One region of the Luteimonas sp. Soil_C_5 genome, then DNA from elsewhere that is predicted to be linked to it. Evidence: predicted binding sites of a transcription regulator. Region 1 holds the regulator's gene; the other holds the start of a gene.

Region 1 (12,073 bases):
CGAGCTCGGTGCCTTCGCCCAGCGTGCGCAGGCGGACCTGCTTGCCGAGGCGCGCGGACAGGTCGCGCACCAGACGCGGGAAGCGACGGAACACCGCTTCGACCGGCAGCATGCGCACGCCGATCACGGCTTCCTGCAGATCGCGGGTATTGCGCTCCAAGAGGTCGAGACCTTCGAACAGGCGCTCGGCCACGGCCGGATCCAGATTGCCGCTGACCTGCTTGAGCATCGCCTGGGTGATGACCAGTTCGCCGACCAGATTGATCAGGCCGTCGATCTTGTCGGTGCTGACGCGGATCGAACTTTCGGCGGCATCCGTCGTGCCGCCGGACGCGGCCGGCGCCGCGGCGGTGAAACCGCCTTCGACGACGTTGTCGATGATCGCGTCGATGACTTCGACGGGCTCGGGCAGGATCGGCTGCACGTCGAGCTCGCAGTCGTCCTCGACCCAGGAGAAGGCCTCGTCGACGGCGGCGCGCGGCACGCTGCCGAGCAGGCCCAAGTCCCAGGCCAGATAGGCTTCCAGCGGATCGAGCTGGTCGAAGCCGGGCAGGCGCTCGGTGCGCACGGCGACTTCGAGCGGACCGAGACGGTCGAGCTCGCGGATGATGCGCAGCGGATCGTTGCCGCTCATGAACAGCGACGGCGCCGGGGTGAAGCCGATGCGCCAGCCCGCGGGCTCGGCTTCTGCCGTGACCGGCTTCGCGGCGACCGGTGCCGGCGCCTCGCTGCCGGCCAGCACGGCGTTGAGCCGCGCCTGCACCGCCTGCGAGGCCTGCGGATCGGCCGGATGGCCGGTCTCGGCTTCGGCGAGCAGGGCGCGCAGCACGTCGACCGAGGCGAGCATCGCGTCGATCGATGCGCCGGTGACCGCGCGCTTGCCGGCGCGCAGTTCGTCGAGCAGGGTTTCCAGCACGTGGGTCAGCGCGGCGACCGCGTCGAAACCGAACGTGGCCGCGCCGCCCTTGATCGAGTGCGCCGCGCGGAAGATCGAATTGATCAGCTCCGGATCGCGGTCGCCCTGTTCGAGCTGCAGCAGGCCCGCTTCCATCGCTTCCAGCCCCTCCCGGCTTTCTTCGAAGAAAGTGGCGTGAAAACGCTGCATGTCCATGCTCATGGGAACTCGGCCTGCGATCTGGATGCGGAAGGGCGGACGGGCGTCAGCCCAGGACCTTCTGGACGGTGGCGACCAGCTGATCCGGGTTGAACGGCTTGACCAGCCAGCCGGTCGCACCGGCGGCCTTGCCTTCAGCCTTCTTGTCGGCCGCCGACTCGGTGGTCAGCATCAGCATCGGAGTGAACTTGTAGTCCGGCAGGCCGCGCAGCGCACGGATCAGCGAGATGCCGTCCATGTTCGGCATGTTGACGTCGGTCACCACGGCGTTGAAGCGCTGGCCCTGGGCACGGCCCAGCGCGACCTGGCCGTCTTCGGCCTCGTCGACGTCGAAGCCGGCCGAAGTCAGGGCGAAGGACACCATCTGGCGCATCGAGGCCGAATCGTCTACTACAAGAATGCGTGCGCTCATGCGGCGTTCTCCACTGTGCTTGCGTCTGTTGCGTTTGAAGGATCGGAAGTATCGCCGTCGAGCCCCAGCGCGGCATCGAGGCCGAGCAGGCGGGTGGCATCGCGTAGTGCGTCGCTGCAGCCGCGCAGCTCGGTCTTGTGACCGGTGCCGTCGCGGCTGGCGAAGAACGCGCACAACACCTGCAGGCCGGCGGTATGCACCCGCCGCACCTCGGTGCCGTCGAGCACCACCGCATCGGCCTGCGTCAGGTACGGCGCGAGCCGTTCCTTCAGACCGGTACTGGTCTCGATGCCGAGGTCATCGCCTAGAGGCACGGTGTCCATCGCGTCTTCCACAAAAAGGGGGTTCGGACAGGAATAGCGGCAGCGCCCGGCGGTTCTTTAGCGCGGGCGCGCGCTCGCGGTCAGCGCGGCGGAAACAGCGGGATCGCCATCAGCCGGTTGGCGTCGAGCAGCAGCATCATCGCGCCGGCCAGGCGCGCGACGCCGCGGATGCGGTGGTCGCCGACCGGGGCCAGACGCGAGGTATGCGTGCCCTCGATCTGCGCATCGCCGATCAGTATCACGTCCTCGACCGCAGTCACCCGCAGTCCGAGCACATCGCCGGCATCCTCGAGCACGATGATCCGCGTCGATGCCGTTTCCGCCACCGCCTCGTCGCCCAGCTGCAGGCCGAGGTCGACCACCGGCACCACCTGGCCGCGCAGGTTCATCACCCCGGCCAGGCACGGCGCCGCGCCACGCAGCGCCAGCAAGGGCGCCGGCAGCACGACCTCGCGGATCTTCAGCAGCTCGATCGCATAGGTCTGCGCGCCGCAGCGCAGACGCAGCCAGCGCGCCATGCGATCGGCGGCGCGGCGCTGCTGCGGAGGCACGGTGGACAACGCGGATGCAGTGGCGGCCGTGCGCGGCGGCGCGGCGAAGGCGACCTTGGCGGACGCAGGCACGGGACTTGGCGGCCGGCTGGCAGGGGCCGGCGGCGGCGCAGGTGCCGGCACCGGTGCGGCCACTGCAGCCGCCGGTGCTGGCGCGACTGCGACCGGCGCAGCGGCCACGGGCGCGACGACGGCGCGCACGGGCGCAGGTGTCGCGATGGCAGGTGCTTCGACCAAGGCCGGCGGTGCTGCACGCGCAGCCGGGGGCTGCGCCGGCGCCGCATCGGTCGCCGTCGACAACAGCATGCCGAGGTAGTCGTCGACGACCCCGGCCGGCGTCATGCCGCCTGCTCCATGGCCTGGTCTTCGGCCAGCACCCAGTCCAGCGCACGCGTATACGCGGCCAGGGCCCGGCCGGGCGGATCGCCACTGAACACCTGGCAGGCCAGCGCATCGGCATTGCTGAGCTGGGTGTCGACCGGCACGGCTTCGCTCCAGATGCGGCCGGCGTACTCGCTCTGCAGCTGGGCCAGCGTGTCGCGGCCGATGCGCGTGCGGCGGTCGTACATCGTCGGGATGATCGACACCGGCAGCGGCCGCTGGCGCGAGCGCTCGACCATCTCGCCGGTGCGCACCATGCCGGCCAGCCCGTACAGCGCCAGCGGTTCGCACTGGGTGGGCACGATCAGGCGGTCGGCCGCGGCCAGCGCGTTGACCATCAGCAGGCCCAGCGTGGGCGGGCAGTCCAGCAGCACGGCGTCGTGACCGCCGGCGTGCCGGGTGATCGCCTGCGACAGCGCAAGGCCGAGGCCGGGCTGGGTCGCGCTGCGACGTTCCAGCGTGGCCAGCGCCGTTTGCGCACAGACGAAATCCAGACCCTCGGTCGGCGAGGGTTTCATCAGCGACGCCAGTGTCGGCGGCGGCGTGCCGAACAGGTCGACGACGCCCGGCGGTTGCGGGTCGCTCGGCACGCCGAACGCGCGCGTCAGCGATGCATGCGGGTCGAGATCGACCAGCAGCACACGCAAGCCGCGCGCGACCATCGCGCGTCCGAGGGCGAGCGAGGTCGTGGTCTTGCCCACGCCTCCCTTCTGGTTGGCGATCGCCCAGACGCGCATCAGCTGTCTCCTTGCGGGGGTGGGGGGGAAGCAGGGGGGCGGGGTGCGGCGACACCGGCCACCGCGGGCACGGGCGCGGCCGGATACGACGGCATCGGCGGTTCGGGCGACGGCTGCTGCGGACCGGGCGCGCCGGTATCGGGCGTGGCCAGCACCATCAGCACCACGCGCCGGTTGGCGTTGCGCCCGGCGTCGGTGTCGTTCTCGGCCTTGGGGCGATATTCGCCGTAGCCGACCATCACCAAACGCTCGGGCGCAAAGCGCTCACGCACGAACAGATGCACCACGCTCGCCGCACGTGCGGCCGACAGTTCCCAGTTCGACGGGAACTGCGCGGTCGCGATCGGGCGGTCGTCGGTGTACCCCTCGATCCGGATCGGATTGGGCAGGTCGCGCAGCACGCCGGCCAGGCGGCCCAGCAGTTCCTGCGCGCCGAAATCCAGACCGGCCGAGCCGCTCTGGAAGAGGATGTCGCTGTTGATCTCGACCTCGAGCCACAGATCCGAACGGCGCACCGTGATCAGCCGCGCGCGGACCATTTCCGACAGCGTGTCCTCGAGCTGCAGCGCGATCCGCGCCAGCTGCTCACGCGAGGCCGCAAGCGAGGCGGCGTCGGCACCGCCGTCGCCCATCCGGTCGGCGCGCATCTTCGATTCCAGCATCGGCGCCAGCGGCGAATCGAGCAGCGGCGCCTGGCTGGGGCCGCTGTGCGAGCCGCGCGGCGTCGGCATCGGCCGCCCCACCATGGCCTCGCTGCGCTGGTTGTCGCCCATCTGGATCGGCTCGATCGCGCGCGGCGGCGCGTTGAACGCGCTGGCCAGCGACGCCGCGACCGCGCGGTACTTGCCCTCGTTGAGCGAGGACACCGCGTACATCACCACGAAAAAGGCGAGCAGCAGCGTCACCAGGTCGCCGTAGGGAATGGCCCAGGCTTCGTGGTTGACGTGATCCTCGTGGGGCTTTTTGCGGGCCATGACAGGTCAGTGCAGGAAGCCGGCGAGCCGCGCCTCGATGTTGCGCGGATTCTCGCCCTGGGCGATCGCGATCAGCCCTTCGATCGCCAGCTCGCGCTCGCCGCTGCGGCGGCCGATCACGCTCTTGAGCTTGGCCGCCATCGGCAGGAAGAACAGGTTGGCCGAGGCGATGCCGTAGATCGTCGCGGTGAACGCGGCGGCGATGCCGACGCCGAGCTTGCTCGGATCGGCGAGGTTCTTCATCACCGCGATCAGACCCAGTACCGCGCCGACGATGCCGAGCGTCGGCGCATAGATGCCCATGCCCTCGAACACCTTGGCGGCGGCCAGATCATTGTGTTCCTCGCCCTGCAGGTCGATTTCCAGCATGTGCCGGATCGCCTCGGGCTCGACGCCGTCGACCAGCATCTGCAGGCCCTTCTTCAGGAACGGATCGGTCTGCGCCTCGACGTGGCTTTCCAGTCCCAGCAGCCCCTGCTTGCGCGATACGTTGCTCCACTCCAGCAGCTGCGCGATCAGCGCGGCGCGGTCGGAGACCGGCGGCTTGATCACCCAGCCGGCGATGTGCATCGCATGCTTGAACACCGGCGCCGGCGTGTGCAGCAGGATCGAGGCGACCGTGCCGACCATGACGATCAGGAAGGCGGCCGGCGACCACAGGGCACCGAGACCGGCGCCCTTGAGCACGCTGCCGCCCAACAGGGCGACCACGGCAAGCACGATTCCGGCGACGCTGAAAATATCCATGACGTTGGTATCGGCGGGGGGGGAGGGGACTTGAGGAAGGGCGGGGATTGGGGATTGGTGATTCGGGATTCGTGATTGGTGATTCGAAAGAGCAGCAGCCGTGCCGTTCCCGGGCGTTGCGAGCTTTCAGAATCGTGGGATGGACCCGTCATTCCCGCGCAGGCGGGGCTTTTAACAGCCGAACGGCTGGTCATCCATGGACGTCAATCCTCTTGGCGCCAACGTCCCTGGATCCCCGCCTGCGCGGGGATGACGGTGGATGACGGATCCGGGATCTGGCGAGGTCTGCCAGACCAGCCGTCCGCTTCCCTGAAGCCGGGGCAATGAGGAAGCAGCGGCTGTTCCGAATCACCGCTTTCAACGGACGCATGTCCGGTCATCACCAATCACGAATGACGAATGACGAATCACCCCCCCCATCACCGCTTCAACGCATCCACATCGAGAATCAGCGCCAGCCTGCCGTCGCCGATCAGCGTCGCGCCCGCATAACCGGGCAGGCCGCGCAGCGCACGCGGCAGCGGTTTGATGACGACTTCCTCGCGGCCGCGGACTTCGTCGACGACCAGGCCGAAGCGGCTGTCGCCGCGCTGCAGGACGACGATGGTCAGCAGGGTCGTGTCCTGCGCCGGCTGGCCCAGCCAGTGGCGCAGGTCGAGCAACGACAGCGTGTGCGACCGGCGGTCGAGTGCGGCGCGGCCGTCGAACCAGTTCACCGTGCGCGCAGGTGCGTGCAGCACTTCCTGCACGCGCGCCAGTGGCAGCGCGTAGCAGTCGTCGGCGGCGTGGACCAGCAGCGTCGGCAGGATGGCGAGCGTCAGCGGCACGCGCAGCGAGAAGCGGCTGCCGCGTCCCAGTTCCGACTGCACCTGGATCTGGCCACCGAGTTCGCGGATGCGCGACTGCACGACGTCCATGCCCACGCCACGGCCGGAGATGTCGCTGACCTCGTCGCGGGTGGAGAAGCCGGCGAGGAAGATCAGGTTGAGACATTCCTCGGCGTTGAGGCGCGCGGCGGATTCGGCGTCGATCAGGCCCTTGTCGCGGGCCTTGGCGCGCAGCCGTTCGGGATCGATGCCGGCGCCGTCGTCGTGGATCTCGATGCCGACGTAATCGCCCTGCTGCTGCGCGATCAGGCGCACGCGGCCGGCACGTGGCTTGCCGGTCGCCTCTCGTAAGGCGGGCATCTCGATGCCGTGGTCGATCGCATTGCGCACCAGATGAATCAGCGGATCGGCCAGTGCCTCGACGAGGTTGCGGTCGAGTTCGGTCTCCGCGCCGACGAGGTCGAGATCCACTTCCTTGTCGAGCGCGCGGGCGACGTCGCGGGCGAGCTTGGGAAAGCGCGAGAACACCTTGCCGACCGGCTGCATGCGCGTGCGCATGACGGCGCCCTGCAGACGCGCGGTGGCGTTGTCGAGCGTGGTGACCGCGCGGTCGAGATCCTCGTCGCGCAGCCGTGCGCGCAGGGTCTTCAGCCGGTTGCGCGCCAGCACGAGTTCGCCGACCAGGTCGACGATGACGTCGAGCCGCTTGGTGTCGACGCGCACGGTCTGTTCGCGTTCGGACGGCGCGGCGGATGTCTTCGGCGCTGCGGCGGGCGGTGCGGTGCGCGGCGCCGGTCGCGGAATGGCCGCCGGCGCGGGTGCCGCTGCAGCCGGCGCAGGTGTCTGCGTGCCCGGCGCGGCGCCGCCGTGCAACTGGTCGAGCAGGGCTTCGAATTCGTCGTCGTCGATCATGTCGGCGACGGGCTTGGCCGCGTTCCCTGCAGGCGCGGCCACGCCGGGCGCGGCGCCACCATGCAGCTGGTCGAGCAGGGCCTCGAACTCGTCGTCGTCGATCATCGCCGGCGCGGCAGTCGCCTGCGTGCCCGGCACCCCGTCACCATGCAACTGGTCGAGCAGGGCTTCGAATTCGTCGTCGGAAATCATGTCGTCGCCGGCAGCAGCGACCACGGGCGCGGCTGCACGCACCGGCGCCGCTGCAGGCGCATCGGCAGGCGCGAAGCCCGCGATCAGTTCGGCCGGCGCGCTCGGCACGGTGTCGTCGGTCTCGATCGCGTCGACCATCGCCTGCAGCCAGTCCAGCGACTGCTGCGCGGCGTCGAAATGGCGCGGCAGCAGCGCGGTCTGGCCGGCACGCACCATGCCCAGGGTTTCCTCGGCCGCGTGGCACAGCTCGACCAGCGGCGTCGCGCCGAGGAAGCCGGCGCCGCCCTTGAGCGTGTGGAATGCGCGGAAGACCGCGTTGAGACGCTCGCGGTCGTCGGGCGTCTGTTCCAGACCGACCAGCTGGCCGCCGAGGTCGTCGAGCAGTTCGCGGGCTTCGAGGACGAAGTCGGCAACGATGTCGGGCGACTGCATCAGCGTCGACCCGCGCCGGTGGACCGGGCGATCGCAGCGCCGCCGGTGCACACGTCCGCCCGTCCGGCAGCACAGGCGTGCGCGCGCAGCGGCGTGATCAGGCGTTCGTGTTTCGACATCAGCATTCCCGTTCCTGCCGCGCGCGCGAGGGGACGCGGCGCGGTCTGTTCCAACCGCGTGGTGAGATCTTCAGAGCCCCAGATGCGACAGCAGATCGTCCGCGTCGCTCTGGCCGACCGTGTTGCGGTCGAGGCCGGAAACCGACGGTCCGTTGCCGCGCTGGTTGTCTTCCTTCGGCGGCAGACCGAGGGCACCGAAGCCCTCGTGCACGCCGCGGACGATGCCGGCGACGCGGCGGATGATCTGGCCGCCGAGGTCCTGGTGGCTCTGCGCCAGCGCCATCTCGCGCAGGTTCTCGCGCAGCGATTCGACGGTGGCGATCTGGGTCTCGTCGAGCGGACCTTCCTTGAGCCGGGCGACGAGCGCGCGGCTTTCGTCGATCAGGTCCAGCGTGCGGTGTGTGGCCTGTTCGGTCATCTCGACCACGTGGTCCAGACGCGCGCAGGCATCATCCAGACCGCTGCCTTCGGCGGGCGTGGGCGGCAGGGTGTCCAGCGCCTGCGACAGTTCGCGGGCGAGCCGGCCGAGGCCGGTGACCAGGGTGCGCGCGCGCGCATTGGCCAGCGCGTCGACCTGCCGGCGCCAGCCGTCCTCGTCGCCGCGCTCCAGCGCTTCCAGCGCGTCGTGCAGCAGGTTGGCCAGACGGGTGCGTTCGATGTCGGGCGTCGTCATGCCGCGGTCCCCAGGCGCTCGAAGATCTTGCCGAGCTTCTCTTCCAGGGTCTGCGCGGTGAACGGCTTGATGATGTAGCCGTTCACGCCGTTCTGCGCGGCCTCGATGATCTGCTCGCGCTTGGCTTCGGCGGTCACCATCAGCACCGGCAACGCGCGGAACCTGGGATCGGCGCGGATCTCGCGCAGCAGCTCGATGCCGGTCATGCCGGGCATGTTCCAGTCGGTCACCACCAGCTCCACCGCATCCTGGCGCAGCACGGCCAGCGCACTGTGGCCGTCTTCCGCCTCGACCGTGTTGTTGAAGCCCAGATCGGACAGCAGGTTCTTGACGATCCGGCGCATCGTCGAGAAATCGTCGACGATCAGGATGCGGATGTTCTTGTTCAAAACGTGTTCCTCGAAAAAAGCGTGCTGCGATACGGGGTGGGGCACGGGCCCCGGAGGTCAGTCGTCGGCACCGAAGCCGGTGTCCGCAAGTTCGAAAGCGGTGAGGCGGCCGCGCAGGCGGACCACGGCCTGGCCATGGATCTGGCAGACGCGCGATTCGCTGACGCCGAGCACCGCGCCGATCTCCTTCAGATTCAGTTCCTGCTCGTAGTACAGCGACAGCACCAGCTGCTCGCGCTCGGGCAGGTGGCCGATCGCGCCCATCAGCTCGCGACCGAACTCGCCGCGCACCAGCGCTTCCTGCGGCGTCGGGCCGCCGCGACGGTTGACCGGCTCGACCTCGCCGTGGTCTTCGATGTGCGAATCCAGACTCAGCACCTGGCCGCGCGCGGCGTCTTCCAGCAGGCGCTGGTATTCGCCCAGCGGCAGGTCGAGTTTCGCTGCGACCTCGTGCGCGCTGGCGGCGCGGCCGGTGCTCTGTTCGATCTCGCGGATCGCGGCAGCGGCTTCGCGGGCGCGCCGGTGCACGGAGCGCGGCACCCAGTCGCCACGGCGGATCTCGTCGATCATCGAGCCGCGGATGCGGATCGAGGCATAGGTCTCGAACGACGCGCCCTGTTCGGCGTCGTAGCTGCGCGAGGCCTCGAACAGGCCGATCATGCCGGCCTGCACCAGATCGTCGATCTCGACGCTGGCCGGCAGTCGCGCGGCCAGGTGATGGGCGATGCGGCGGACCAGTTCGGCGTGCTGGACCAGCGGATCGACCGTGGCCGTGCGTTGCACCGCCTGGTACTGGCGAGCGGCGAGGTTCATGCGGTCGCTCCCTGGCGCAGCATGCGCTCGACGAAGAACTCGACGTGGCCGCGCGGCGCGGTCGGCGCCTGCCAGCGCGAGATGCGACGGGCGATCTCGATCAGCGCACGCGCGGACGGACTGCCGGGATAGGCCAGCACCACGGCCTGCTGGCGCTGCACGGCCATGCGCAGCCAGTCGCACTGCGGCACCGCGCCGAGGTAGTTCAGCGACACGTCGCCGATGAAGCGCTCGCACACGCGCGAAAGCTTCTCGTGCAGATTGCGGCCTTCCTGCGGGCTGCGGACCATGTTGGCCACCACCTGCACGCGGTCCACGCCGCGCTCGCGCGCCAGCACCTTGATCAGTGCGTAGGCGTCGGTGATCGAGGCGGGTTCGTCGCAGACCACGACGATCGCGTCCTGTGCGGCCTGGCAGAAGGTCAGCACCGAATCGGTGATGCCGGCGGCGGTATCGACGACCAGCAGGTCGAGCTCACGCTGCAGGTCGTTGAAGACGTTGACCAGACCGGCATGTTCGGCCGGACGCAGTTCGGCCATGTGCCGGCGGCCGGACGCCGCCGGGACCACCAGCACGCCGCCGGGTCCTTCGATGATCACTTCGTCGAGCGAGCAGCGGCCGGCGACCAGGTCGGCCAGCGTGCGCTGCGGCGACAGGCCCAGCAGCACGTCCACATTGGCCAGGCCCAGGTCGGCGTCCAGCAGCAGCGTGCGCTGGCCCATGCCCGACAGCGCGACCGACAGGTTGGCCGAGACGTTGGTCTTGCCCACGCCGCCCTTGCCACCGGTGACGGCGAGGGTGCGGACAGGCTGGAATGGGGTGGCGGACATCGGCAGGCGCTCAGGCGACGGCATGGTCGTGATTCCGGAATGCGTGCTCCGGGACAATCGGCTTATCGGCATCGCGGCGGAGATCTTCAAGGCGGAGCACCAGATGGGCGGCATTGGCCCGGTGCAGGTCTTCGGGAATGCGCTGGCCGTCGGTCACCCAGGTCAGCGGCAGCTGGTGGTCGACCGCCACCGACAGGGCGCTGCCCAGGCGGCCGGTTTCGTCCAGCTTGGTCAGCACCACGCCCTGCGGGCGGGCGTTCTCGAACCGGCGCACCACTTCGTCCAGGTCCGCGAAATGGGTGTTGGCCGGCAGCACCAGCAAGGTGCGCACCTGGCGCGCGGCACGCAGCCAGTTGAGCTGGCCGGCGAGGGCGCGGTCGCGCTGGCTTAGGCCGGCGGTGTCGACCAGCACCAGGCGGTAGTCCTGCAGCTTCTGCAGCAGCTGGATCAGGCCGGTCTCGCTGTCGGCCTCGTGCACGGCGATGCCGAGCTGGCGGCCGTAGCTGTGCAGCTGTTCGCGGCCGCCGACGCGCGAGGTGTCGGTGGTGATCAGGGCAACGTCGCGCGGCTGGTGCTGGGCGGCGTACAGCGCGGCCAGCTTGGCGATGGTGGTGGTCTTGCCGGCGCCGGTGGGACCGACGAGGGCGATCACGCCGGCTTCGGCCAGCGGGTCGATCGGGCAGATCGGCAGGCGCTTGGACAGCAGCGCCAGCATCAGGCCGCGGACGCGGGCATCCGGGGTGTCGGCGGGGATCTGCAGCACGGTGTCGCGGGTGATGCCTGCATCGAAGCCGTAGTCCTCCATCAGTTCCATCGCCTGGGCGCGCGCCGGCGAACCGCGCAGGCGCTCGTCGGTGAGGCGCGCCATCTCGCGCTCGATCATCGATCGCATCTGCGACAGCTCGTCGCGCATCTGCGCCAGTTCTCCGTCGCTGGCAGGCGCCTGCGGGGTCGGCACGGCGGCCAGAACGACGGGCGCGACCGGCGCAGGCACCGGCGGCGACGGAATCTCGTCGCGCACCGGCGGGGCGACCGCGACTTTTTCGACCTGCGGCGTGTCGTCGCGATGGCCGGCGGCCAGCAACTGGGCGAAGGTCGGGCCATCGATGTCGAAGGTCGCCGGCTCGGACGACGCACGGGCACGGGCGGCCAGCGCGGCGACCGCGGCATCGGGGGCTGCAGTCCGCGCAGGCGCTGCAGCACGCGCAGGTGCGGGTTCGGTCTGGGCGGCGGCATCGGCCTGCGGCGCGAGCTCACGCAGCCAGCGCTCGGACGGCGCCAGACCAGTTTCCATCGGACCGGCGGCCGCCGGCATCGCGGCCGAGGCCACAGGCGTCTCGCGCTGCGCGTCCTCGATGGCGCGCTGCACGTAGCCCTCGTCGTAATTGCTGGCAGCGACGATCTCCACGCCCTCGTCGATGCGACGGTTGGACAGGATCACGGCATCGGGACCATGCGCCTGGCGCACCAGCTGCAGGGCACTGCGCATGTCGGCGGCGACGAAGCGGCGGATTTTCATGAGCAGGGATTCGGAATTGGGGAATGGGGATTGGAAACAGCAGGCATCGGTGTCGGGGGTGTTGCGCGTGTGGTCTGTCTGGGTCTCATCGCTTGCATCGCACTCTCTCCGCGTTGGCGGGATCCGCT
Region 2 (12,073 bases), on a different contig from region 1:
CGCGGCACCGGAGCGGCACCCGCGAGATAGACGAGTTCGGTTTCGAACAACGATTCGATGGCCGGCGCGTTGACGTCGTCGCCTGTGCGCGTGGCCAGCACCGCTTCCATCGCCGGCGCCTGGCCGCGGACGATGAACATCCGGCCGCCGGGACGCAGCCAGGCCAGGAAGCGTTCGGGAATCGTGTCCACCGCGGCGCCGACGCAGATCGCATCGAACTGGCGGTCACTGTGCCAGGTGAACGCATCGGCGGCGATCACGTCGACGTTGGCGATGCCCTGCGCGGTCAACCGGTCGCGCGCGGCGTCGGCGAGATCGGCATGCCGCTCGATCGACACCACGTCGCGCGCCAGATAGCCCAGGCACGCGGCGAGATAGCCACTGCCGGTGCCGATCTGCAGCACGCTTTCGCCCTGTTCCAGACCCAGCGCCTGCAGTGCGCGACCTTCGAGCACCGGCTTGAGCATGGTCTCGCCATAGCCGATCGGCAGCTCCAGATCGCTGTAGGCGAGCGCCCGGCGCGCGTCGGCGACGAACGCCTCGCGCGGCACGCGGGAGATGGTCTCCAGCACGCGGGGGTCGAGCACGTCCCAGGGACGGACCTGTTGTTCCACCATGACCTCGCGGGCCTTGGCGTAGTCGATCGTCATCGTTGCGGTTTCCTTGTTCGCCAGCGCGCAATTCTAGCGGTCGCGGGCCGGGTCATCATCGCGGGGGCATTCGGGTTCACGCAGTGCCGGAAGTCACCGGCACCGACGGCATGGCGAGACGGGGTGATACAGAGACCGCCCGGCGCTCTCAGCGGCCGGGGCGGGCGCGTCCATAGGCGCGCAGGAACATGTCGACGGAGGCGTCCAGGTGCGCCCGACGCTGCGCGGCGCAGGCGCCGGCGTCCTCGCAGTCGAACACCATGCGCTGGTGCAGGTCGCCCTTGAGCAGCACGAAGAACTGCGCCGCGGCGGTGTCGACGCGCTCGGCATCGATGTCCAGATCACCGGTCTCCATGCGCCGGCGCAGCAGCGCGGCAAAGGCTGCCTGCACGCGCTCCGGACCGCTCTGCCAGAACCGCTGGGCCAGACGCTTTTCCACCATCTGCGGCGTGCACAGCAGGCGGTGGCCAGCAATCGCCTCGGGCGAACCGACCATCGCGAAGAAGGCTTCGGCCACCTCGCCCAGCCGCTGGCGGATCGGCGTGCCCGGGGAGGGTTCGAAGATCGAGGCCGGCATCTGCTGCTCGCAGTACGCGGCGGCGGCCTCGGTGAACAGCGCATCCTTGTCGCCGAAGTGGCTGTAGACGGTGAGCTTGGACACCCCGGCCTCAGCCGCGATCTGGTCCATGCTGACGCCTTCGTAGCCCTGTTGCAGGAACATGCGCTCGGCAGCCTCGAGGATCGCGGCGCGCTTGGCCAGATCCTTGGGACGGCCGGGGCCCGCCGTGCGCGATTCCGGAAGCGGTGCGACAGGGGCTGGGCGGCTGCTCATTCGCCTAATACTATACCAACGAGTTCTGAAAATATACGATACGCCTCCGTATCCCCTGCTCCGGGTCCTCCCATGTCCTGCGCCCGATCCGCTGTCCTGTCCCGTTCGTCCGGTCCGCTGGGGGCGGCGCTCTGCGCGCTGCTGGTGCTGGCAGGCTGCAGTCGCGATGCCACACCGCCCGAGGCACCGCGTCCGGTGCTCGTGGTCCGCCCGGCCGATCTCGCGGCGCGCAACGACCTGTCGTTCGCCGGCGAGATCCGCGCCCGTCAGGAAAGCCCGCTGGCCTTCCAGGTCGGCGGCAACCTCGTGCGCCGGCTGGTCGATGCCGGCGCCCAGGTCACCGAAGGCCAGGTGCTGGCCGAGATCGAACCCGGCGACCTGCGTCTGCAGGCGCAGTCGGCCCAGGCGCAGCTGGCAGCCGCCGAAGCCGAGTACGAGCGTGCGCGGACCGATCGCGCACGCTACGCCCAGCTGGTGGACCAGCAGCTGGTCAGCCGCTCGACGATGGACACGCAGGACGCGGCCTACAAGGCGGCGCTCGCCCAGGTGCGCGCGTCGCGTGCGCAGGCCGACGTCGCCGGCAACCAGGCCGGCTACACCCGGCTGCTGGCACCGCGCAACGGTGTGATCGCCAGCCGCCAGGCCGAAGCGGGCGAGGTGGTGGCCGCCGGCCAGCCCATCTACACGCTGGCCGGCGACGACGGCCGCGAGGTGGCGATCGCATTGCCGGAATCCGGGATCGACCAGTTCCGCATCGGCCAGCCGGCCGAGGTCACGTTGTGGAACCGTCCCGACGTGCGCCTGCGCGGCACGATCCGCGAGATCGCGCCCGCCGCCGACGCGCAGACCCGCACCTATGCCGCGCGCGTGGCGCTGGATGCGGGCGAAGACCGCGTCGAACTGGGCCAGAGCGCGCGGGTCTTCCTGCGGCCTGCCGGCAGCGGCGATGCCTTGAACGTGCCGCTGGCGGCGATCCAGCCCGGCGCCGATGGCGGCAAGTCGGTCTGGGTGGTCGATCCGGCCAGCCGCGCGCTGCAGCGGGTACCGGTCGAAACCGGCGACTACGGCGCGCAGTCGGTGCCGGTGCGCGCCGGCCTCACCGCCGACGCGCTGGTGGTCGCAGCCGGTGGGCATCTGCTGCGCGAGGGGCAGATCGTCGCACCGGTGGACCGCGACAACCGTCCGGTCGTGACCGCGCCTGCACCTGCGGAGGCCGGCGAGTGAACCGCCCGCCATCCGCGCTTCGCGCGATCGACTACCGGGGCATCCGCCTGCCACGTCCGGGCCGCAGCTTCGCTGCGCGGAGTGCGTCATGAGCCGCTTCAACCTGTCCGAATGGGCGCTGGGCAACCGCACCCTCGTCGTCTACCTGATGCTGGTCGTCGCCGTGGCCGGCATCTTTTCCTATGGCCGGCTGGGCCAGTCGGAGGATCCGCCGTTCACCTTCAAGGCGATGGTGGTCCAGACCCAGTGGCCGGGCGCCACCGCCGAGCAGGTCTCGCGCCAGGTCACCGAGCGCATCGAACGCGCGCTGATGGAAACCGGCGACTACGAATTCCTGCGTTCGTATTCGCGCCCCGGCGAATCGCAGGTGATCTTCTTCGCCCGCGATTCGATGCACTCCCGTGAGATTCCGGATCTCTGGTACCAGGTGCGCAAGAAGGTCGGCGACCTGCGCCCGCACCTGCCGCAGGACGTCATCGGTCCGTTCTTCAACGACGAGTTCGGCGACACCTTCGGCAATATCTACGCGCTGACTGGCGACGGCTTCGACTACGCGATCAAGAAGGACTACGCCGACCGCATCCAGCGCGAGCTGCAACAGCTGCCGGATGTCGGCAAGGTCGAACTCGTCGGCCTGCAAGACGAGAAGGTCTGGATCGAGGTCAGCAATACGCGGCTGGCGACGCTGGGCATCTCGATGGGCGCGGTGCAGCAGGCGCTGGCCGAGCAGAACGCGTTGGCGCCGGCCGGCTTCTTTGAAACCGGAGAGGCGCGGGTGCAGCTGCGCGTGGACGGCGCGTTCGAATCGGTCGAAGCCCTGCGTGAGTTCCCGATCCGCGCCGGCGACCGCACGGTGCGCCTCGGCGATATCGCGACGATCGAACGCGGCTTCGACGATCCCGCCGGGCCGCGCATGCGCTTCATGGGCGAGGACGCGATCGGCATCGCCGTGGCAATGCACGACGGTGGCGACATCCTCAAGCTGGGCCAGACGCTGGAAACCGGCTTCGCGCAGCTGCAGGAGACGCTGCCCGCCGGCATGGAGCTGCGCAAGGTGTCCGACCAGCCGCGTGCGGTGCGCGATTCGGTGGGCGAGTTCGTCAAGGTGCTCGCCGAGGCGGTGATCATCGTGCTGCTGGTGAGCTTCGTCTCGCTGGGCTTCCGCACCGGTCTCGTCGTCGCGGTGTCGATTCCGCTGGTACTGGCGATGACCTTCATCGCGATGGACCAGTTCAACATCGGCCTGCACAAGATCTCGCTGGGCGCACTGGTGCTCGCGCTCGGCCTGATGGTCGACGACGCGATCATCGCGGTGGAGATGATGGCCATCCGCATGGAGCAGGGCGACAGCCGGCTCGCGGCAGCCAGTTACGCGTGGACCCACACCGCGTTCCCGATGCTGACCGGCACCCTGGTCACCGCGGCCGGTTTTCTGCCGATTGCGACTGCTGCGTCGAGCACCGGCGAGTACACGCGCTCGCTGTTCGAAGTGGTGACGATCGCGCTGGTGGTGTCTTGGATCGCTGCGGTGCTGTTCATTCCGCTGCTGGGCGAGAAGATGCTGCCCGACCTCGCGAATCCGAAACCGCCGAAGCCCGGTTCGCTGCCCGCGCGCTGGTACGCCACGCGCACGCGCGCCGCGGATCGCTGGCCGGCATTCGCGTTCGCACTGGCGCCGCGCGATCCGCACGCGCACGACCACGATCCCTATCAGCGCCCGTTCTACCGGCGCTTCCGCGGCTGGCTGCACTGGTCGCTGACGCACCGCTGGCTGGTCATCGGCGCGACGGTGGCGCTGTTCGTCGCCTCGCTGCTGCTGTTCCGCTTCGTGCCGCAGCAGTTCTTCCCCGACTCGACGCGCATGGAATTGATGGTCGATGTCGAACTGGCCGAAGGCAGCTCGCTGCGTGCGACGGAAGCGGCCGCCGCGCGCCTCGATGCACTGCTCGACGGCCGCGAGGGCATCGAGTCGCGCGTGGCCTATGTCGGCACCGGCTCGCCGCGTTTCTATCTGCCGCTCGACCAGCAGCTGCCGCAGACCAACTTCGCCCAGTTCGTGGTCACCGCCACCGACGTCACCGCGCGCGAGCGTCTGCGCACCTGGCTGACCGACGAGGTCGCCCCGGCGTTTCCGGAACTGCAGTTGCGCGTGACGCGACTGGAGACCGGGCCGCCGGTCGGCTATCCGGTGCAGTTGCGCGTCTCCGGCGAACACGTGGAGCGCGTGCGCGAGATCGCGCAGTCGATCGCCGGCCGCGTGCGCGACAACCCGCATGTCACCAACGTCAATCTGGACTGGGACGAACCCAGCCGTGTCGTGCGCCTGGTTGTGGACCAGGGGCGCGCACGCGTGTTCGGCGTGAGCTCGCAGCAGCTGGCGCAGTTCCTGTCGAGTTCGCTGTCGGGCATGCAGGTCAGCACCTATCGCGAAGGCAACGAACTGATCGGCATCGTCATGCGCGGCCCCGAGGACGAGCGTGGCCAGCTCGACATGCTGGCCAGTCTCGCCGTGCCGACATCGAGCGGACAGTCCGTGCCGCTGGGCCAGGTGGCGCGACTGGAATCGACGTTCGAGGACGGCATCATCTGGCATCGCGATCGCCTGCCGACGATCACTGTGCGCGCCGATATCCGTGGCGACACGACGCCGCCCACAGTCGTCGCGCAGATCCTGCCGACGCTCGACGAGATCCGCGCCGCGCTGCCGCCGGGCTATCGCCTGGAGACCGGCGGCACCGTCGAGGATTCCGGCAAGGGCCAGGATTCGATCAAGGCCGGCCTGCCGCTGTTCCTGTTCGTCGTCGTCTCGCTGCTGATGCTGCAGCTGCGCAGCTTCTCGCGGACCGCGCTGGTGCTGCTGACCGCGCCGCTGGGCATGATCGGCGTGACGCTGTTCCTGCTGGTGTTCCGGGTGCCGTTCGGCTTCGTCGCGATGCTCGGCACGATCGCGCTGGCCGGCATGATCATGCGCAACTCGATCATCCTGGTGGACCAGATCGAACAGGACATCGCGGCCGGACACGCGCGCTGGGATGCAGTGATCGACGCCACCGTGCGCCGTTTCCGGCCGATCGTGCTGACCGCACTGGCCGCGATCCTGGCGATGATTCCACTGTCGCGCAGCGTGTTCTTCGGGCCGATGGCGGTCGCGATCATGGGCGGGCTCACCGTTGCCACGCTGCTGACGCTGACCTTCCTGCCGGCGCTCTACGCCGCGTGGTTCAAGGTGCGCGAGGACGAGCCGCCGCGCGCGCCGTAACGCGCTCACGGCAGCCAGAGTTTCTCGAGATCGCGCAGCCCGAATTCCGCCGGGGATTCGGGCTGCAGGATGCGATCGCCATCGCCGGTTGTGGCCAGGTCGACGTCGTGCATCAGCACGCGCGCGCGCCGGCGCAGGCAGTGGAACACCCGCACCCGCGGCTTGAGCAGCGCACCCGGCGCCTGTTCGATCACCACGGCCAGCTGCTGCGACTGCAAACGCACGAGCGTGCCCACCGGATAGATACCCAGGCTCTTGACGAAGGCCTGGAAGATCGCGGGATCGAAGTGCCCGGTCCACGACGCCATGCGCCGCAGCGATTCCGCCGGACACCAGCCGCGCTTGTACGGGCGATCGGACGTGATCGCGTCATAGACATCGCAGACCGCCGCCATGCGTGCCATGCGCGAGATGCGCTCGCCCGACAGCCGCGCGGGATAGCCCGAGCCGTCCATCTTCTCGTGGTGATGCAGGGCGATGTCGAGCGCGGCCGGGTCATCGACGCCGCTGTCGACCAGCAGGCGGTGCCCGTCTTCCGGATGCCGGCGCATCGCGCCGTACTCGGCTTCGGTCAGGCTGCCCGGCTTGTTGAGCACGGCCAGCGGCGACATCGCCTTGCCCATGTCGTGCAGCAGCCCGCCCTTGGCCGCGGCGTGCACCTCGTCCTCGGGCAGGCCCAGCTGGCGCGCGAGGGCCGCCATCAGCCCGGCCACAGCCATCGAATGCAGATAGGTGTAATCGTCGGCGGTCTTCAGCCGCGCGACGCTGATCAGCGCGTGCGGATTGCGCAGCACCGAGGCACAGACCGCCTCCACCAGTGGCGTCGCTTGGCCGGTGTCCACGCTGCGCCCCAGCCGCGCCTCGCCGAACATCGCCTCGACCAGGGCGCGGCCTTCCTCAAGCAGCGTGCGCGCCTGTTTGACCTCGGCCTCGAAGCTGCCTTCGGGCACGGTGCGGGGCGCGTGTGTGGTCACAGGCGTCGTGGGGGACCCGGGTGCGTCATCGACGGGCGTGCTGTCAGTTGACGACGTGGCAGTCGATGCGGCGCGCGCTTGAGGTTCGGGCGCGGCATCGAGCCCCTGACTGATGTCGATCACCAGCGTCTCGACCCCGCTCGCACCGATTCGCGCCACCGCATCGGCATCAGCCAGGAACGAGCTGCGCCAGAACGGGTGATCGAGCCACGAGCCGGACAGGCGCTGGACGAACATTCCCGGGCGAAGCTGGTCGGTACGGATCGTGCGGAGCATCGGGCGTCGGTAGCGGCGGGCGGGACGTTCTGGGCGTCCGCGCCGTCGCGATGCCGGCAGGACGCCGTCCGCAGACAGGCGCGCCGATAGGCAACTGGAACGATGGACCCCGCGTCCCTATCGGCGCCGCCGCGCTCAACTTGAGACGCCTGACGGGCGCTGGGAGACGGTGCATGCAATCGCAGGTGATGTACAGGCGCATCGTGCCGCCAGCCGAGCATGCCTTGCCTGCGACAGGCGCGTATCCGCGGCAGTGGGACTGCGGCGTGAGGCCTTTCGGCGCCTGGGCCCTGCTGGCGATGCGCAGTGTCCGGATCGGACGCACGCAGTCCGCAGTCCGATCCGTATCGCCGTCAGTCGGGTGCGTCTGCCTTGCCGAGCTGCACGACCTGGTAGACCGCCACATTGTGTCGGCCGAGTTCGCGCACGATTTCCGGGACCAGCTGCACCGGCACCGTGACCACATGGCCATGCGGGCGGTCTTCGATCACCAGCGCCGTCGACGCCATCGCCGGAATGTCGTGGCGTCGCGCGCTCAGGAAGGTTTCGATGACGCCACGCCCGAAACTCGCGTGATCGCCAATCTCGAGGTATACGCGGTAAAGCGTGTCCGTGCGGTCCATCGGAGTGCCGGCCGTGTAGGTGTCGTGCATGTGTCGCCTCGATGACCGGAATGCACCGCCGGCGGCGGATGCAACGACGATGGTGCTTCGACGTCTCGGCGCATGCAATCGCGCATGGTGGGTCGCCTGCGAGGCGGCTCGCATCGTGATGTCGAGGCAGCGCATCCGTGTACGCGAGATGCCGGGAGCAATACTGGAATTACAGGCGCCCGGCGCCGACATCGACAAGGTTGATGGCCGCTTTCGTGGGCGCCTTGGCACGTCGCCTGCGCGAGCGCGCCGTCGGCTCGATCCGAAACGCGGAGTGCTGCCGGCCTTACAGGCGCATGCCCAGCCAGATGACCGCTTCGGTCGACGCGGACACGACCGGCCTGAGCAGCCTCGACCAGGCGTCCGTCTCCGCCAAGTGGCCCGCCGATGCATCGTGATGCTGCTGCTCTTCGGCGACGATGTCGGCGATCGCCATCACGGCGGCCGGATCCACATCGCGCAGCGTGACCAGCTGGTGTTCGAGGTGGCGCAGCACCACGCTTTCGACCGCCACGGTCGTCGCCGCGATGGCGCGGGCGCCGCACACGCCGGTGACGATGCCCAGCACATAGCCGCCGATACCGCACGGCCAGTAGCTGCGGCAGCGCGGCCGGCCCCGACGACGCAACTCATCGCCAAAGAGTGCGCGGTGTCGCTGCTCGTCCGCTCTGAACGCCTGCAATGCGGGCACCATCTCGGGCGCGGTGATCCGGGCCATGTGGATCTGCGCCGTATAGATGCAGACCGCGCCATGTTCGCCTGCATGGTTGACCTTGAGAATGCGGCTGCCGAGGTCCGTGCCGACCTCGGACCGCGCTGCTGTCTGTCTGCTCATCGCGCCGTGCCCATCGTGTTCCCTTGTCCCGTCACCCGCGGACACGGGTGGCCGGTGCGCGTCCTGATCGAGCCGTTGAAGGACGGGCCCAAAAGTCCAACACGCGTTTAGCACCGAGTGTCCGCACGGGCCGACCCTTCCGCCGGCTGCGATACCGGGTGCGGGTCCGCAAGTGTGCGCACCATCAGCACCAGGGACACGGCCATCGCAACGTCGAGTGATCGCTGCAACAGACCGCGCCAGGGTGCGACCTCTGGCTGGACCATGGCCACGAACACCACCGGAAACGCGGCGCCGGTCAGCAGCAGAAAGCCGCGCCGCATGCGGAAAGGCCTGAAACCCGGGGCCACCGAGACGAGCGCGATCCCGATCCCCATGCCGAAGTACGCAAGCACCGCAAGCAGGTTGTGCCAGCGTTGACTCGGTGAGCCGTCGAGCGGGCAGCCAGCATCGCAGGGCGCGATGGCCCCCAGAAAATAGGAGAACGGAAGCGCCCACAGAAGCCAGAACCCTAGGCGACTGGTGCCCGAAACCCGTGTGATGGGCGCTGCAGCGATCAGGAACGCCGCCAGAAGCGCGGTACTCGCGACGAAGCCCACGTAGGTGAGCGTGCCTGCCCAGGCAGTTCCGGTCGCGTTGTATTCGCTGACGAAATTGGACAGCTGCGAGTAGCCGGGCTTCAGGGCCGCGCCAATGCAGTAGAAGCCCGCCACGTACGCGATGCTCGCGCCCAGCAGCAGGCGGGCGAGCTGCGCCCTGTTGAGGCGCGTTGCGCGCATCACGAGACCACCTGGCAGTTCAGCGAGGTCCTGCCGGGTGACGGCATCCGCTTGAGCGCATGTCGAAGCCTTACAGCCATGGCGCGTCGCCGAGTACGACCTTCCGGTAATAGCTGGTGTTTGCGCGGATCATGTACAGCGCCGCGAAGCCATAACCGATGCCGCGCGAGAACTTGCCGAGGCCGATGGCATCGAAGAGCAGGACTAGCGCAATGGCCATGATCAGGAACAGCACAGCCTGGCGCCACAAGCCTTTGGCAACGTAATAGAACGGCCCGAAGATGAAAGCGAGGAAGTTTGAGTTCAGCCTAAAGCGCTCGCCGAACGGAAGGTCCCGGAAGCGCGGCAGATCCGGGCCGCCCGCCTTGTCGATGAGCCTGAACCTGCGTTTCCAGGTTTCCGAGACATCCAGTCGCGCGATCGGATCGTCCGTCGGCTTCGGCGGGATTCGGGGCGAGGGCGGAGCGAGGGGCGGAATGCTGGATCCGTATGAATTGTATGGATCGCTCACAAAGACTCCTTTCCATGTGGGTGAAGCCAGGCCGCAAGACGGCATGGCCGTGGAGCGTCGGACGCGCGCAGGAAGCTCGCGTCCGCGGGCGTACAGCCGGCACGGCTCACGACGACAGGGCGAGTGCGGGGCCGGCGAACAGGTGCCGACAGCGCACCCGGTCAAGACAACCGCGTGGATTGCAGAAGGTGGAGCATCCCCAAGCGCCGCGGACAGACAATCCCGGCAACGCCAGCACTATGTACCGCGCGGCGCGTGCCCCGTAAAGATCGGAGCGGAGTTGGCCCATCGCTGCTGTGTCAGGGCGCTCGGGCACGCAAGCAGCGGGCAACGACGACGCGGCGCCGGCCCGCGCAACCCTCTGCATGAAAGGCCTGATGTGTCCGAGCAGCGGACGCGCGAAGGGTGGGCGTTCGCGGGGCGCCAATAAGTGATCGCGCGCGGCCCATCATGGCGACCGGAAGTCGCCGCGTGTGCGCGGCCCCTTCATTGAGACGGCGACATGCCGGCCTGATCAGACCTGCTGCTGGAAGGCAAGGTGGTAGCCGTTGCAGTCGCGGATGCCGAATTCTCTCGAACCATAAGGCATGTCCTGGAGCGGCCAGACCACGTCGGCCTTGTCCTGGACCAACGCAACGTAGTCATCCACGTTCGGCACCGTGAAGTAGAGCGTTCCGGAAAAGCCCGGCGAGCTTCCCCAGGGATGGTTAGCCGTGAAGATGAGGGTGCCGCCCGACTGCGTGACGGTGAGCGTGCCCTCCGCCGTATCCCGCACGTCGAAGCCGAGCACGGATTGATAGAACTGACGGGTCGCGCCGAGATCCGGAGCGTGCAGGAGCGCTGTCAGGGGCATGTATCACTCATCGGTTGGTGTGGCGCCTGATTGGATACACCAAAGTCGGCTCGGCTTGATCAAATGGCTGAGCCGCCTTGCGGGTATGTGCGCGTGACGTCATCGGCGACGCAAAAGGAAGTAGGCGGGGATCCCGAACATCAGCACAGCGCCGAGCGCCATGAACACCATCCATGACCAGCGTTGCGACAAGAACAGAAACAGTGCGAAGCCGACTGCATAGATGATGGCATGACCAAATAATTCACCGAAGAAAGAACCGCCGTCCGCGTCCTTCGATTCCCGGGAATCGCTCCTGCGGTAGGTTCGAAGAAATTCAAGATCTTCCGGCTTCATGGGGTGATCTCGGGTCCGAGTTGAGTCGCGCGACGAATTCGCGTTTGGTGCCCATTGAACGGATCAATGGCCTGCTGCCGCAAGTTTCTGGCGTGTGCCGGTGCCGGACATCACTGTAAAAGCGCCGATACGAGGCGAAGGCCATGTCGGCGTCCGTCATCGTGCGGATCTGCCCTGGATCGTGGGCGCACAGAAGTGCTTCTCCCCGTGCCGGCATAGCGAGTTCCGTAACCGGAAGTGTTTGAGCGCATCCATCTGGAACCTGACGCCAGGATCCCCCGACTGCGTTGCGAAGCCAGATCGACTTCAACGAACTGTCAGGCTGCTGGCCCCCGGTTTGCGTCCCTGTACTCCCGGATCGCGATAGGCAGCAATAGAGCGCCGATCAAGACGAGCGCGATTGACCCCATCAGGATCGCAGGGCCGACCCAGGCCGGCGAGGTTTTGAGAACCGCACCCAGAATCCCGCCCATCAAGGTGCCGATCACACCCGCGCAAAGCGAAATCGCGGACAGCAGGATCATCCTGCGACCTGATAGTGCCTTGTCGTTCCCGATAAGGGCTCTCCTGCGTTCGAATGTCTGAGTGAAGCTGTGCCGTGAAGCGGCGCCGGATCGAATGACTCGTCAGGGGTCTTGGCCGGATGCATCGGCAGGTTTGTAAGCGATGCTGATGGACCCAAGAAGCGAGTACACCCAGAGTCCGAAGGTGGCTGCAGAGCCGATCAACAACGTGAAGGCAGCCGTCAGGAACAAACCGATGAAGGGCGCAGACACGATCGCCACCCATCCGTGCAGCGGCTGATTGTTCCAGAACAGTGTGTCCATTCCCAAGGCTGCCATGCAGCCCATGAGGATGGTGAAGGGTACGAACGAAAAGAGCAGTCCTACG

The links. The regulator FliA, encoded in region 1, starts transcription of late flagellar genes. The targets are predictions, from matches to a motif close to TAAAGTTTNNCNNNCNNNGGCCGATAA.
Region 2: AC3A5K_RS16355 (cyclic di-GMP phosphodiesterase) is a predicted target of FliA. The motif match lies at 7,333-7,359, and genes of this name have one in related genera.

Annotation. Positions count from the first base shown of each region.
Region 1 covers NZ_JBDGKA010000001.1:585,431-597,503, reverse strand. The annotation lists partial or broken gene AC3A5K_RS02985 (chemotaxis protein CheA) at 1-349, opposite strand, end outside; partial or broken gene AC3A5K_RS02980 (Hpt domain-containing protein) at 415-1,117, opposite strand; gene AC3A5K_RS02975 (response regulator) at 1,161-1,526, opposite strand; gene AC3A5K_RS02970 (STAS domain-containing protein) at 1,523-1,849, opposite strand; gene AC3A5K_RS02965 (chemotaxis protein CheW) at 1,930-2,742, opposite strand; gene AC3A5K_RS02960 (ParA family protein) at 2,739-3,518, opposite strand; gene motD (flagellar motor protein MotD) at 3,518-4,492, opposite strand; gene AC3A5K_RS02950 (flagellar motor protein) at 4,499-5,239, opposite strand; gene AC3A5K_RS02945 (chemotaxis protein CheA) at 5,659-7,602, opposite strand; gene AC3A5K_RS02940 (protein phosphatase CheZ) at 7,792-8,394, opposite strand; gene AC3A5K_RS02935 (chemotaxis response regulator CheY) at 8,391-8,783, opposite strand; gene AC3A5K_RS02930 (RNA polymerase sigma factor FliA) at 8,841-9,596, opposite strand; gene AC3A5K_RS02925 (P-loop NTPase) at 9,593-10,450, opposite strand; gene flhF (flagellar biosynthesis GTPase FlhF) at 10,437-11,945, opposite strand.
Region 2 covers NZ_JBDGKA010000006.1:179,579-191,651, reverse strand. The annotation lists gene AC3A5K_RS16375 (protein-L-isoaspartate O-methyltransferase family protein) at 1-650, opposite strand, end outside; gene AC3A5K_RS16370 (TetR/AcrR family transcriptional regulator) at 799-1,482, opposite strand; gene AC3A5K_RS16365 (efflux RND transporter periplasmic adaptor subunit) at 1,555-2,706, shown strand; gene AC3A5K_RS16360 (efflux RND transporter permease subunit) at 2,795-5,965, shown strand; gene AC3A5K_RS16355 (cyclic di-GMP phosphodiesterase) at 5,971-7,215, opposite strand; gene AC3A5K_RS16350 (hypothetical protein) at 7,569-7,868, opposite strand; gene AC3A5K_RS16345 (demethoxyubiquinone hydroxylase family protein) at 8,155-8,748, opposite strand; gene AC3A5K_RS16340 (DUF998 domain-containing protein) at 8,811-9,482, opposite strand; gene AC3A5K_RS16335 (DUF2628 domain-containing protein) at 9,553-9,993, opposite strand; gene AC3A5K_RS16330 (VOC family protein) at 10,508-10,846, opposite strand; gene AC3A5K_RS16325 (hypothetical protein) at 10,946-11,182, opposite strand; gene AC3A5K_RS16320 (hypothetical protein) at 11,500-11,706, opposite strand; gene AC3A5K_RS16315 (hypothetical protein) at 11,809-12,073, opposite strand, start outside.